Rhizobium sp. N324: one gene and its partner. The protein of the gene in region 2 interacts with the protein of the main gene of each other region in a pairwise test. Links are inferred from orthologs where the notes say so. Each region holds a gene or a part of one and is shown on either strand. Other genes may lie near its edges. The genes, in order: ung and ndk.

Region 1 (7,478 bases), 2.0 Mb from region 2 along the record:
ATGCTTGACGCTACTGCGGCGGCGCATGATGATGGCGTATTGCGAGCGTGAATGACATTCCTCACCGGAAATCTCAGATCCAAAACTGCGGGGTGCAAAGTGGAAACTGCGGTTGATTCGAAACTTATCGAGGCGATCACCTACGACGAAGACAGCCGGCATCTACGGGTCTATCTGACAAACGGTCAAAGGCGGGAATATGAAGGTGTCCCCAAGGGCGTCGTCGTCGGCTTGACGATGGCGGAATCCCCGGGAAATTTTTATATGACGGCAATCAGAGGCAAATATCCTCCCCGCCCCTAGCGATCCATCATTTCAGCCGAGATGCGGGACCGGCATTCACCGTCCCGCATCTCGGCGCCACCGACCGGCGGCCTCTTCCATCAATAGCCACTGAAGAAATCGCGAACTGCATCGATCTCGAGCGGCGCAATCTCATGGCCACCCGGATGCCAGACCGTCCTGACATCAGCGCCGCGATTTTTCAGATGCTCCGACAGCGCCTCGGTCACCGAGACGGGGGCGATCGGATCCCGCTGGCCGGCCGTCACCAGCACCTTTCTCCCCGCCAGAGTTGCCTGGGCTTCAGGCTGAAACGGAATGAGCGGGTGCATCAGAACAGCGGCATCGAAGATCCCCTTCTCGATCAGCACATTGGCAAGAATGTTTGCGCCATTCGAAAAACCGAGGCCAAGAACCTGGGAAGCCTGATGCTTGCCAGCCAAAGCCGTGACATAGGCGGCCATCTTCTCCGTTGCCCGGGAAAGATCGGCCATGTCGTAGACCCCCTCCCCGGTGCGCCGGAAGAACCGCGCCGCGCCATGTTCAAAAACGTCGCCGCGCGGCGACAAAATCGTCGCTTCGGGCAGCAGGCGCCGGCCGAAATCGAAAAACTGGTTTTCGTCGCCGCCGGTGCCGTGCAGTACCAGCAGGATGGGTTTGTCGGGTGCACCGGCATGCAGCCGGTGCACATATCCAGTGTCGGTCATATCGCCTCTCCTTACGCCTCGAGCGGCTGCAGGTGTTGCTCGAGCAGCGCGCGAAGATGGGCGTGCTGCTGCGGCAGCTTCAGGGCTTCGCCGAGATGGGCCGTATCCTCGTCGCGGTTAAAGCCCGGCTCATTGGTCGCGACTTCGAACAGCACGCCGCCCGGCGTGCGGAAATAGATTGCCCAGAAATAATCGCGGTCGATCACCGGTGTCACCTGATAGCCGGTGTCCATCAGCGCCTTGCGCACTTCGAGCTGCTTCTCGCGGTTTTCCACGGCGAAGGCGACGTGGTGGACGGAGCCGGCGCCGGGAAGCGCGCGGGCAATGTTCGGCATGGTCTCCAGATCGATGAGATGCGCGCCGTTGCCGTCAGGCTTGATCAGCCGCTTGACGCCATCCCGTTCCTCGGCGACCTCGTAGCCCATGAATGTCAGGAGTTCGGCGGTGGCGCCTTCATCCCGCAGGCGCATGGCAACGGAATGGAAGCCGCGAATGGCGTGGTCCTCGCTGATGCCGCCATGGGTCCAGGCCTGGCGGGCATCGTCCTTGACCTCGACGAGCGCAAAGCCGTCGCCGTCGGGACCGGAAAAATTCAGGCGCTTCTCGCCAAAACTTTCCTCGTCCTTCAGCCCGCCGATATTCAACGTGCTGAAACGATCGCTCCAGAAGCCGAGCGAACCCTGCGGAACGGAAAACACCGTCGTGCCGACCTCGCCGGTGCCGGGACGGCCCTGCGCCATCTTCGGAAACGGGAAATAGGTCATGACCGTGCCGGGCGCACCGGTCTCGTCACCATAATAAAGGTGATAGACGTCAGGCGCGTCGAAATTGACGGTCTTCTTGACGCGGCGCAGGCCAAGCGCATTGGTGAAGAACTGATTGTTGGTCCGGGCGTCCTCCGCCATCGACGTGACGTGGTGCAAACCCTTGATCTGATCAAGCATGTGAAACCCCTTTCTTGCCCGCAATTCGCGGGCTTTCGATGAGGCTAAGATGCGCGCTGAACCTCCATGGGAACAGACCCCCAGATCAAAACGCATTGTCTTCTTTTAGTGAACGAAGATGCGTTGACGTTCACAAGTCGATGTCTTGGGGATCGGCCGGCAATTGCCAGTCGATCGGCGCGCGCCCGCGTGACTGCAGGAAATTATTCGCCTTCGAAAAATGTCCGCAGCCGAAAAATCCGTTATGGGCCGAAAGCGGCGAAGGATGCGGCGCCTTGAGCACGAGATGCCGCGTCGTATCGACAAAAGTCGCCTTGCGCTGGGCATAGGAGCCCCAGAGCATGAAGACGACGGATTCGCACTCGTCGTTGACTTTGCGGATAACCGCGTCGGTGAAGCGCTCCCATCCCTTGCCCTGGTGCGCAGCCGCCTGTCCTTCCTCGACGGTCAGCACGCTGTTCAGCAACAGCACGCCCTGTCTTGCCCAATGTTCGAGAAAACCGTGGCGCGCCGGCGCTAGGCCGAGGTCCGTCTGCATCTCCTTATAGATATTGACGAGGGAGGGCGGGATGCGAACGCCCGGCCGCACGCTGAAGCACAACCCGTGTGCCTGCCCCAGCCCGTGATAGGGGTCCTGGCCAAGAATGACGACCTTGACGCTGGAGATCGGCGTCAGGTCGAGGGCGCGGAAATACTCGCTGCCCCGGGGGAAAATCCGCTTGCCGACCTGCTTCTGCGTGACCAGAAAGGATTTTAGCTGCTGCATATAGGGGCTCGAGAACTCCGTCGCCAAGGCGGCTTTCCAGCTCTCTTCGAGATTGATTGACGTATCGCTCATCGAGCAAACCCTTCGCATATGACGAAACAACGGACACACGGTTCTAACAAAATCGATCTACGCTGTAATGGCTGCCGGCTCTGCAATGCGTCTACGCCTTTGGGATAGACGAGAGAGGATTGCGAGAGGCTTCCGAGACACGGTCGTCCGTGTTTAACTATATGACGGCTTCGGTATTTACGCCGGCAGGCGGCCTGAGTAGAACCGTGATGATAAACCGGGGACATGTCTTCAGATGAAATTCGGCACGAGCGGCCTTCGCGGACTTTCAGTGGATCTCAAGGGACGCGCCTCTGCGCTTTATGCAACCGCGTTCGGAAAATATCTGCTGCAGACCGGCAAGGCTGAGGTCGGAGATGCCATTCTGATCGGCCGCGATTTTCGCGATTCGAGCCCCGATATCTCGGGAAATTGCGCCGGCGCACTCGCCGCGCTCGGTTTCCGGGTATTGGACTGCGGCAACGTCCCGACGCCAGCTCTTGCCCTTTATGGCCTCGACAGCAACGCTGCATGCCTGATGGTGACGGGCTCGCATATTCCGGCAGACCGCAACGGCATCAAGTTCTATCGCCCGGACGGCGAGATCGACAAATCGGACGAGGCCGAGATCACCGCATTTGCGGCCGAGATCGACCGAACAGGCGAGCCCGTTACAGAGGCGCCGGCCCAGACCGAAGATCATCAGGCGATCTGCCGGCAGCTCTTTTTCCAACGCAATGCCGCCCTGCTGCCGCAAGGCGCGCTATCCGGCATGAAGATCGGCGTCTACCAGCACAGCACCGTCGCCCGCGACCTGCTGGTTGACGTTCTCGCCCATTACGGCGCCGAGATCACCGCTCTCGGCCGTTCGGAGAGTTTCATTCCCGTCGACACCGAAGCCGTTTCCGACGAGACGGTCGCGCTGATGAAGCGCTGGGTGTCCGAGCACAAGTTCGATGCGATTGTCTCGACCGATGGCGACGGCGACCGCCCGCTGGTCGCAGACGAAACCGGCACGCCGCTGCGCGGCGACCTTCTCGGCCTTGTCGCAGCCAATTTTCTCCGTGCCGGCACGGTCGTGACACCTGTTACTTCAAATTCCGGCATCGAGGCCGCGGGCTCTTTCGCCGTCAGGCGCACCCGCGTCGGCTCGCCCTTCGTCATATCAGGCATGGAAGAGGCCGTGGCAGCCGGCAAGGATCACGTCATGGGCTTTGAGGCCAATGGCGGGCTGCTGACCGCAACCCTTTTCGATATTAACGGCGGATCCGTGCGCGCCTTGCCGACGCGCGATTGTTTTCTCCCCATTCTTGCGATCCTGTCGCTCGCCGCCGCTCGCCGGCAGCCGCTTTCGGCCGTTGCCGCCTCCTATCATCTGCCCTTCGCCGGCGCCGATCGCCTGGAGAATTTCCCGGTGGAGACGAGTGCTGCGCTGATGGCGCATCTGCGCAGCTCCGATGAAAATCTTGGCGCCTTCCTGCAGCCGATCGGCGAGGTGGCGGCGAAATCCGATATCGACGGCCTGCGTGTGACGCTGAAAGACGGCAGGATCATTCATTTCCGCCCCTCCGGCAATGCGCCGGAAATGCGCTGCTACGTCGAAGCAGGGAGTGAAGCCGCAGCCCTGGATCTGCTGAAGACGGGGCTCGCCCGAATAACGGACTGGGCAGACGCCCGCTAAACATGCCACGAACAAGCTTTTTTCAAGGAACCCGCCTATGACGCAGAAAATCGTTCCCGTGATCATGGCCGGCGGCAAAGGCACGCGGCTCTGGCCGCTTTCCCGTGCCACCGCCCCGAAACAGTTCATCCAGTTCGTCGGCAACAAGACGCTGTTTCAGGATACGCTCGAACGTGTTTCCAACCCGGAGCTCTATGAAGCGCCGATCGTCGTCACCAATGAGGAATTTCGCTTCCTCGTTGCCGAGCAGGCCCGCGCGCTGGCTGTCCCGCTCGCCGCCGTGCTGCTCGAACCGGTCGCCCGCAACACCGCCGCAGCGGTGGCCGCCGCCGCCACCCATGCTGCCGAGCTTTTCGGCAAGGATACCATCATCCAGATGCTCGCCTCCGATCACGAGATCCTCGCCGACGCGAGCTATTTCGATTGCATCCGCATCGCCCGAAATGCCGCAGCCGATGGCAAGCTCGTCACTTTCGGCATCAGCCCGACCGAGCCTGCCACCGGTTACGGCTATATCGAAATCGGCGATGCGCTCGAAAACGGCGCCCATAAGGTCAGCCGTTTTGTGGAAAAACCGGCATTGGAAAAGGCCGAGAAAATGCTCGCCGACGGCGGCTTCTACTGGAACTCCGGCATCTTCATGTTCCCGGTGGCGGAGCTCATCGCCGAACTGCAGGAATATGCGCCGGATGTGCTGAAGGCGGCGAGCAAGGCCGTTTCCAAGGCAAGCCGCGACCTCGACTTTACCCGCCTCGACGCCGATCATTTCGCCAAGAGCCCCGATATCTCCATCGACTACGCGATCATGGAAAAGACTTCCAAGGCCGCCGTGGTCCCCTCGCCGTTCAAATGGTCTGATATGGGAAGCTGGGATGCTGTCTGGAAATCAGGCGCCCGCGACGACAACGGCAATGTCGCCGCTGCAAACACCACCGTCGTCAATACCCGCAACTCGCTGGTAATGACCCACGGCGTGCATCTTGCCGTCCAGGGCATGGAGGATGTCGCCGTTATCGCCAGCGAGGACGCCGTCTATGTCGGACCGCTCAAAGACAGCCAGAATGTCGGGCAATTGGTCAAGATGCTGGCCTCTTCGTCGGCGACGGCGAAATTCACCGAAACCCACCCGACATCCTATCGGCCCTGGGGCGGCTATACCTCGATCTTCAACGGCGATCGTTTCCAGGTGAAGCGCATCTTCGTGACCCCGGGCAAGAAGCTTTCGCTGCAGAAACACCACCATCGCTCCGAACACTGGGTCGTCGTCAAGGGAACGGCCGAGGTGACGGTCGGCGAGACCGTGCGAATGCTGCGCGAGAACGAAAGCGTCTATATCCCGCTCGGCGAAGTCCACCGTCTCGCCAATCCCGGCAAGATCGTCCTCGAGCTCATCGAGGTGCAGACGGGCTCCTATCTCGGCGAGGACGACATCATCCGCATCGTCGATGAATTCGGAAGAACGTAACGTCGCCGCCGGACTGGCCGGTCCCGAACAATGGGCCGCCTTTTCCGGCGCGACCGCCATCGCTGTTGAACTCGCTATCGGAAATCTCGTAGAATGGATGTACCGAAAGTCATGACCGGAGATTCCTTGATGCGTATCTTGCCCGCCCTCGCCGGACTTCTTGCGATCATGGCACCGGGAATGGCGTTGGCCGAACCCGGAAAGATGCGGACCGCAAGCGAGGCTGAAATCCGCGAGCATCTGCCGGGCACGTCGGAGCTGAAAGAAAGCAGCAACGGTTACGAATATCGCCAGGGCAACAGGAATGGCTACAAAATAACCAATGGCCAGGTGTGCGTCCGGTTTCCCAACAAGTCGACCGACTGCGTCAGCGTGAAGACCGACGGCGAGAAATTTCAGATGATCGACAAGAAAGGCGGCAGGACGAAATTTTGACTTTGCCCGGCAGCCTATTCTGCCGGTGCAGGTTCACCGTCCCTGTCGAGAACGAATTCGGCGATCAGACCGGAATGGTTAGAGCCAAGATTGTCATCGAGACGTCTCAGCGATGTCAGATGAAGCGGCGGGCGCACAAATATATGGTCGATGGCGATCCCCAATGAGCCGGCAGCAATCGGCCATGTCGCCGGTTCGGGCGCGATCATCTTCAGTCCCTGTTTGCGCAGGAAAGCCTGGATGCTCGGGGCGATCGACGAAGAGTTGAAATCACCTGACAGCACCAGAGGGCCCTCGATCGAACCAAGCGCTTTGGCGAGATCTTCCAATTCAGCCATCTGGAAATCGTCGAAATATGGCTTGGTCAGATGCGCCGAAACCAGATTGATGGTTTCGCCGCCGAAGTCGACGCTCGATATAACCAGCCTGTCTTTTCGCAGGCTGCCCATGCTTGCGACCTGCCGGTTGACGAACGGCCGTTTGGACAGCACCAGCGTATCGCAGGCATCCTTCCCGGTGTCGCAACCGATATGATAGGGATAGGCCTTGAACAATTGCTGCAGATGGAAGGTCAGCGGCTTGGCTTCGAGCAAATTGACGACATCGGCATTCGACGCGATCACCATGTCGGTGATGGCGGTCGAGTTTTTCCAGTTGTCGATCGCAATGTTGAACGACATCAGACGAAAAAGCGGCGGCCTGTCCGTGTTTGCGTCATCCTCGGAAAACTCGCGTAGCATGACGACGCCGTGAGCGACGAGAACAAGCGAGACAAACAGAAGAACGAAGCCGTAAGTGTGTCGCCTGACAGCCAGAATGATCAGGCTGGCGGCAACAAAGAGGACGCCGAAGTGGACCTGGAAGCTGTAGAGAAAGGACAGCAGCCAGAAGTTCGTGACATAGCGTAAGGACACGATCGCGATGGCAACGGTCAGAAACGCGCAGAGAATCCAATAAATTATCTCTCTCATCGATCCTGACCTGCTTGCAGACGACACGCCGGCCATAACATGCAGGCCGACATGTTGCAACGCAGCATGACAGCCGATGGCCGCGGCCGGCCTTCGGACGATATCGACGGCCCGCCGTCATCCGGCCGGACAAGGGACTGATAAACCGACGACCGCAACCATGGCGGCCGCGGCCT
Region 2 (7,492 bases):
CATCGCGTGCGTACAGCATCCCCAATCTTCTGACCTACGGCCGTATCCTCGCCGTGCCGCTGATCGTTCTCTGCTTCTTCATCGAAGGCAGGCTGTCGATCAGCAACACGGCGCGCTGGGTGGCGCTGTGGATCTTCGTCATCGCCTCGATCACCGATTTCCTCGACGGCTATCTCGCGCGCATTTGGAACCAGACGTCGAATATCGGCCGCATGCTCGACCCGATCGCCGACAAGCTGCTGGTGGCCTCGATCCTGCTCCTGGTCGCAGCCGACCAGACGATTGCCGGCTGGTCGATCTGGGCGGCGATCACCATTCTCTGCCGCGAAATCCTCGTGTCCGGCCTGCGCGAATATCTGGCGGCGCTGAAGGTCAGCGTGCCGGTGACGCGGATCGCCAAATGGAAGACGACGCTGCAGCTCGTCGCCATCGCCTTCCTGCTCGCGGGTCCTGCCGGCGACGAGATTTTCCCCTATACGACGCAGACCGGCATCGCGCTCTTATGGATCGCCGCATTGCTGACCATCTATACCGGCTATGACTATTTCCGCGCCGGGCTGAAACATATCGTGGATGACGAGGAATGACGCGGCTTGTCTATTTCGCATGGGTGCGCGAGCGCATCGGCAAGGACGAGGAGGAAATCGACCTCCCCTCCTCCGTCGTCACCGTCGCCGATCTTCTGAATCATTTGAAGACGCTGGGCGAAGAATATGAGGCGGCACTTCAATATCCGGACGTGATCCGCGTGGCGCTCGACATGGAGCATGTCGAGCATGACGAGCCGATAGCAGGCGCGCGGGAGATCGGGATATTTCCGCCGATGACGGGGGGGTAATGCGGTGACGGCCGTGCCAGATCGCCCCCCTCTGCCCTGCCGGGCATCTCCCCCACAGGTGGGGAGATTGGCTGGGAGTGCCGGCTCGCTCAAACAATCAACGTTTCAGCCGGGCGGAACGGTAAGGGGGCAAGAAGGTCGTGCCACTTGTGATCTCCCCACCTGTGGGGGAGATGGCCGGCAGGCCAGAGGGGGGTTTCCACGGCACAGCGTTTCGGTATTCTTTGCAGCTGCATCAAAGCAGCGGAGGATCTCGCTGTGACCGTTACCCCCACCATCCGCGTCCAGCATGAGGACTTCGACCTGCAAGCCGAGGTCGACCTCCTCTCCAACGGCAAACCCGGCATCGGCGCTGTCGTCACCTTTTCCGGCCTCTGCCGCGATGACGGCGGCACACTTGCGGCGCTCGAACTCGAACATTACCCCGGCATGGCCGAAGCCGAGATGGCGCGCATCGGCGAACTCGCCATTGTCCGTTTCGGGCTGCTCGGGCTGACCGCCATCCACCGTTACGGCAAGATCGCCGTGGGCGAGAATATCGTGCTCGTCGTCGCGGCCGCGCCGCACCGGCAGGCGGCGTTCGACGGGGCCAATTTCGTCATGGATTTCCTGAAGACCGCGGCCCCTTTCTGGAAGAAGGAGCACGCTAGGGATGGCGGCGCCGGCGACTGGGTCGCGGCGAAAGACGCCGACGATGCGGCGCGCGACAAGTGGAAGTGACTTATAGCACGACGCGCTCCCTGCGGCTCATGACCAAGAGCAGGACGAGCAGTGAGAAGATGACGAGATCGCGCCAGACGAAGGGGCCGTAGGCGCCCCATAGGGTTTCGACGACGGCAAGCCCGGCAGCACCGCCGGCCGAGCGCAGCGGGTCGGAATAGCCGCCGACGGCTGATATCAGCAGCACTTTAAGCCCGAACATCAGGCCGGCGCCGAAATCCATCGAGCCGTAATAGAAAGTGGCGAGGATGCCGCAGATCGTGGCGACGAGGGCGGCTGCCGCATAAGCGGCGAGAAAAACGCGGTCGGCGCTGGTACCGCAGAGTTCGGCGGCCAGCGGATCGTCGGTGACGGCGCGCCAGACGCGGCCCCAGGCCGTGCGCCTGAGGATTAGCGTCCCCACGGCGACGATCGCCGCCATCAGCGCGGTATCGATCAGTTGGATATAAGTCAGCGTCACCTTGAACGGGCCGTCGCTCCAGAACACGACCGTACCGTTCAGGAAGGGCGGCAGCCAGATGGCGCGGGTATCGGCGGCGAGCCGGGCGGTTTCCATCAGCACGATCATGATGCCGAGGGCGGCGACAATCACCGTATTCGGGGATTTTCTGACGAGCGGCAGCATGATCGAGCGGCCGATCCACAGGCCCGCTGCCAACGAGTAGACGATCGCAGCGCCGGCGCCGACGGCAAGGGCCGCTGGCAGCACCAGCCAGAACTTGACATAGGCGAGTTCGGTGAAGAGCAGCAGGATCTGCCCTGCGAAGGCGAAGATCGCCCCATAGGTGATGTCGGCCCGCTTGGTCACGCCGAAGGCGACGGAATAGCCGAAAGCGAGCGCAGCATAGAGGGCCGCGAGCGGAACCGCATTCGCCAACTGTTGCAGAAGATAGGCCATCCCAGACACTCCGCGTCGCCAAACTTATAACTGGTAAAACTGACTTCACCAGTTATAATTTCATCATGAGCTTTTCCTGGACCCCTCACCGCTTTGCCGGAGGCGCGCTGGCGCTCGACGTCGCCAATAGCGTCGTGCTGCGCCACGATGCGGCGCGGCGGATCGACCGCTTCGCGGCCCGGGACCAGATGCGGGATTTTCCGCGCGCCGCTGCCGAATTCTGCGCCGAGCGGGCCCTCTTCGGCGATATCGCCCCGGTGTCCAGGGAAAACGAGGCAGATTTCATCGCGCTGCGGGAAGCAATCGACCGCTATTTCCGCAAGCGTATACTGGATGGCGGCGACGACCAATTGCTGGCCGGACTGCTGGACGCGCTGGCAAAGGTGCTGCGCGAGGCAAGCCCCGGCAGCCTGGTCGCGGCGACCGCCCATTCGGTGCTGCGGCTGATTGCCATGCCGGATCCGGAGCGGATGAAAATCTGCGGCAATTGCGGCTGGCTGTTCATCGACCGCAGCAAGAACAGGAGCCGGGCCTGGTGCGACATGGCGGTCTGCGGCAACCGCGCCAAGGCGAACCGGCATTATCGTCGCAAGAAGGAGGAAATCCCATGAGGAAACATCTGATCGTCACAGCGGCGGCAATCGGCCTCCTGCTGTCCGCCTGCCAGCGTCAGGCCGAAAACCTGGTCGAAGTCACCGGCCACCTCTTCGTCTTCAACTATCGGGTGGCGAGCGCCACCTATCTGCTGACGCTGAAAAAGACCGGGCCCATCCCTGACGGTTCGGTCATCATCGCCGAATTCGAAAATCCTCAAGGCGGCGAACCGCTGGTGCTGAACCAGAAAATCTATCCGATCGACGACAAGATCGCGCTGCAGAGCCAAAACCTGCACTGCGTACGCAAGGACCGACCCTATGCAGTGAATGTCCGGCTGGTCGACAAGGACGGCAAGGTGCTGCAGGAATTGAAGACGCAGTTCCGATCCGACCTGGATCAGACCGTGCTGCCGAGCAAGCCGCTCGTCGTTGGTGCGCTTTATGACAAGAACCCTGAGGTCTTCAAGCCGGACGGCAGCGTCGATTTTTCCAATACCGACAAGTGCCCGGCATAAAAATGCCGGCATAGAAAAAGCCGGAGCGAGGCCCCGGCTTTCGAGAGTCAATTCAAGGCATTGCGAGCCAATGCCGAAGCGCAGCCTCAGCCGACGACTTCGGTATCGGAGAACCAGTACTTGATTTCCTGAGCAGCCGTTTCCGGAGCATCCGAACCGTGAACGGAGTTTTCGCCGATCGACAGGGCATGAACCTTGCGGATCGTGCCTTCGTCAGCGTTTGCCGGGTTGGTCGCGCCCATGATCTCGCGGTTCTTGAGGATGGCGCCTTCGCCTTCCAGAACCTGAACGACGGTCGGGCCGGAGGTCATGCCTTCGACGAGTTCGCCGAAGAAGGGGCGATCCTTGTGAACGGCATAGAAGCCTTCGGCTTCGCGACGGCTCATCCAGACGCGCTTGGAGGCGACGACGCGCAGGCCGGCATCTTCGAGCATCTTGGTGATGGCGCCCGTCAGGTTGCGCTTGGTTGCATCCGGCTTGATCATCGAGAAGGTGCGTTCAATCGCCATAGTCAAATCCTCTGTTTTCTCGGGAAAAGTGGGCGGTCTTTACCCGCCCCAACGCCCGAAAACAAGGGGTCGGCGGCAATTTCACGCCGCTGTCACAGTGCTGTTGCGGGTTTGGCGACGATCGAGGCTTGCGTAGCTGCAGTGCGCACACTCGAATGGCGCTTCACGCAATATCGAATGGCCGAAAGACAACAAGTCCTGAGTGTTTGAAATAACCAAAACTCTCTTCTTACTCATTAAGCATAAAAATCTTCCAAATAAGAAATTATACCTGTCGCCGATGTTATTTAAACCAAACCAAGGTCGGACGACATTTTGTAGAACCTGAATTGAAGTTCGCTTCTCTCAAGTTTTTGGATACGGCAAATGGCCTGAGGACAGTGATAAGCAAAACGTAACCTGACGGACCATTTTTGGTCTCTTTCCATGACCAACGTTACAGGCGATTTACGAGCATTTCACAACCTGTTACTCGGTGCGCAGGGTTGTGAGGTGCTGGGGGGGGCGCAAGGTGTCATATTCACGGGAAATCGATACGCTTTTGACCACTGTTGCTGCAGAAGGAGGCTATGTTTCCGGTGTCGGCCTCGCGGATGATGACGCAGTCAAAGCGGCCGCAGATCTTGGGTTGATCGATGTTGCCACCGGCGATGCGTGGACCCTCGTCGATACGGTATCGCTGACGCCTCGGCAGCGCTTGGAAATGGGCCTGCCGCCCATCGTGCCAAAGCCTTCCATGTTCGCTTCGGCAGCAAATGCGATCGCGTCGATGGTCGGCCGCGTCTTCGGAAAACCTAGCCCGCTGCGTTAACGCCCAGATCCGCCTTGGTAATGGGGCGGCACCTGAACGCCAGCTAGCCCCCGCGGCAATTTCACGCCGCTGTTGCAGTCCGGCCGCGGCTTTGATGGAGATCGAGGCAGCGTTCGAACCAGCCCAGGACGGGATCGTCGGCGGCCAGCATGGCGAGACCGGCGCAGACGCGCAGCCATTGCAGCGCGCCGAAGACGATATAATCGGCAAACAGCGGCGTCTGCCCGCCGATGAAGGGCTGAAATTTCAGCATATGCCGGAGCGGCTCGAGCTTGGCGCCGAAGGCGGCTTTCTCCGCCTCGCTGTCGGCAGCAACGACTTCAAGCGGCTTGCCGAGACGCGCTTCGCGGCTTTCGCGGAAATAGGCCTTGTCTTCCTCGTCGAGGTTGGCGTGAATTTCGAGAAGAGCAATCCGCATGATCGCCGGATGGATGATCATCTGCGAATAGCCCTCGACCATGCGCGACAGCGCTTTGCCGCCCTCCCCACCAAACAGCGACGGCCGCTCGGGATAGGCCTCCTCCAGATAGAGAGCGATGGAGAAACTGTCGGGGATCAGCCGGCCGTTATCGTCGAGAACGGGCACGGTCTGCGAGACGCCGCCGCCGATCGCGCGGATGCGGCTATAGGTCGTCGGGATCTCCTCGAAATCGAGCCCCTTATGCGCCAGCGCCATCACCGCCTTCCAGCAATGAGGCGAGAAGAAGTGCTGCTTGTCGGCACCGCACAGGGAATAGAGGGCTCTGGTCATGACAGTCCTTTCGAGATCGAAACGCAGTGCATTCCACGACAGAAAAAGCCTGCGATCAAATCAGGAAATTTCATGGCGCCATCACTCGGATTTCTCGGGAAACTGGCTAGACTGCCGTAATCACGACAGGGGGACCGAATGCTCCGACATTACAGGATGTTTGCCGCCTATAACCGCTGGGCCAACGCCCAGATCTACGCTGCGGCGGCCGAACTCAGCGACGCCGAATTCCGCAGCGACCGCGGCGCCTTCTTCGGGTCGCTGCACCACACGCTCAATCATCTGCTCGTCGCCGACCGGATATGGATGAAGCGCTTCACCGGCACCGGCGAGGCGCCGGCGACACTGGATGCCGTTCTCTACGAAGAACTGGATGCGCTTACCGTCGCACGCAGGGCGGAGGACGAGCGGATCATTGCCTGGACGGGCACGCTTGACGAGGCAAGCCTTGCCGCCGATTTCACCTATGTGCCGGTGACGCAGCCGATCGAGATCACCCAGCCATTGCAGCCGGCGCTTGCGCATCTCTTCAATCACCAGACCCATCATCGCGGCCAATGCCATATGACGCTGACGGCGCTCGGCAAGCCGAGCCTCAGTCTCGATCTCATCTACTTCCTGCGCAGCGAAGGCCGCGAGTGGATGTAGGCAGCCTTCATCATCAAGACCGCATTAACCGCCTTTGCCGGTTGCGCACGCAATCCAGCCAAAGATTCAGCCTCTCTTAAAGCCTTGCAGGCATAGCGGAACGAAGGGAAAAGCCGGGCTGCGAGGGATCGTCATGCAGAATGCAAGCGCAAACGCTTTGGTGCCGCGCGAGGCGGCGCACCCGGCGCCTATGGCCGACATTCAGAGGATCGCTCAGCACCTGACGCGGCTGAACATTGCGGCGCTGCCGCGCAATTACGAACTTTTTCACGAGGCGATCGTCGGGCTCAATGCCGGTCTTGCCCAGGATATCGCAGCACTCGGGCCGCAGCCGCAACAGGCGATGCTTGACGCACTCGGATTGAAATACCGCCTTGTCGGCCATTGCGGCCTGGCCGGCGAGACCTCGCGTAACGAGGCGAGCCGGATGCTGCGCGAGGTGGCGGAGAGGCTTGCCGAGGGGCTGCGGCACAAAGACGCCTTTGCACGCGCCTGCGGCACGATCTTGAAATCGGTTTCCGGCAACGACAACCAGAGCCTCACCGCCTTCCTCGGCGAGATCGACTACCTCTCCGCCTCGCTGGCGACGGTGCTGTCGGCGGAAACGGAGATCGCGGATAAGCTGCAGGACGACATCAAGAAACTGGAAAGGTTGGAGCGGGGCATTTCGGCGATGCAGTCGGCCGCCGTCGCCGACCGGATCACCGGACTTCCGAACCGCATCGCGCTGAACCGCGAGATCGCCGACCTCTATGAGCGCGAAGGGGGGTTCGCCGGCAGCGCGCTTGTTATGGTCGATATCGACAATTTCAGGGATCTCAACGACAGATACGGCACCCAGGCCGGCAACAAGCTCTTGAAAAAGCTCGCCGGCCTCTTCCGCAAGTCGGTCAAGAAAACGACTTCGTCGCCCGCACCGAGGCGGACGAATTCGCTTTCCTGTTTGCCAATGTCGGCATGCAGGATGCGATGACGATCGCCGAGCGCCTGCGCGCCTCCGTCGAGGACAATCTGGTCTTCGCGACCTCTGACAGGGCCGATCGCGGCAGGCTGACCATCTCGATCGGCGTTGCCCTCAGCACGGATGCGGCAACGCCCGGACAGTTGCAGGCCAATGCCCGCGTGGCGCTTCTCGCCGCGCAGACCAACCCCCGCCAGCCGGTGCAAGCCTTCGGCCACTGAGAAGCGGACAAGCTCTTGCCTTGG

Evidence for each region.
Region 1: the proteins of ndk (region 2) and ung interact in binary tests that used the Escherichia coli proteins (3 or more experiments, as listed by UniProt). The link is inferred for Rhizobium sp. N324 from one-to-one orthologs.

Annotation. Positions count from the first base shown.
Region 1 is NZ_CP013630.1:3,547,686-3,555,163, forward strand. The notes cover bases 918-3,753. They hold ung (uracil-DNA glycosylase), read right to left. Parts: upstream 2,772-3,753; coding sequence 2,064-2,771; downstream 918-2,063. Other genes in these bases: AMK05_RS17050 (alpha/beta hydrolase), read right to left, coding at 918-989; AMK05_RS17055 (VOC family protein), read right to left, coding at 1,001-1,933; AMK05_RS17065 (phosphomannomutase), read left to right, coding at 3,007-3,753. Outside these bases: AMK05_RS17045 (KTSC domain-containing protein), read left to right, coding at 52-303; more of AMK05_RS17050, read right to left, coding at 384-917; more of AMK05_RS17065, read left to right, coding at 3,754-4,431; AMK05_RS17070 (mannose-1-phosphate guanylyltransferase/mannose-6-phosphate isomerase), read left to right, coding at 4,469-5,896; AMK05_RS17075 (hypothetical protein), read left to right, coding at 6,026-6,331; AMK05_RS17080 (endonuclease/exonuclease/phosphatase family protein), read right to left, coding at 6,346-7,302. UniProt on the Escherichia coli protein: Excises uracil residues from the DNA which can arise as a result of misincorporation of dUMP residues by DNA polymerase or due to deamination of cytosine.
Region 2 is NZ_CP013630.1:1,586,317-1,593,808, reverse strand. Bases 2,366-5,215 are described here. They hold ndk (nucleoside-diphosphate kinase), read right to left. Parts: upstream 4,077-5,215; coding sequence 3,654-4,076; downstream 2,366-3,653. Other genes in these bases: AMK05_RS07610 (glutathione S-transferase family protein), read right to left, coding at 4,949-5,215; AMK05_RS07615 (hypothetical protein), read left to right, coding at 4,618-4,887; AMK05_RS07625 (hypothetical protein), read left to right, coding at 3,064-3,567; AMK05_RS07630 (CGNR zinc finger domain-containing protein), read left to right, coding at 2,522-3,067; AMK05_RS07635 (branched-chain amino acid ABC transporter permease), read right to left, coding at 2,366-2,456. In the rest of the region: pgsA (CDP-diacylglycerol--glycerol-3-phosphate 3-phosphatidyltransferase), read left to right, coding at 1-587; moaD (molybdopterin converting factor subunit 1), read left to right, coding at 584-838; AMK05_RS07640 (molybdenum cofactor biosynthesis protein MoaE), read left to right, coding at 1,097-1,558; more of AMK05_RS07635, read right to left, coding at 1,560-2,365; more of AMK05_RS07610, read right to left, coding at 5,216-5,638; AMK05_RS07605 (DinB family protein), read left to right, coding at 5,777-6,286. UniProt on the Escherichia coli protein: Major role in the synthesis of nucleoside triphosphates other than ATP. The ATP gamma phosphate is transferred to the NDP beta phosphate via a ping-pong mechanism, using a phosphorylated active-site intermediate.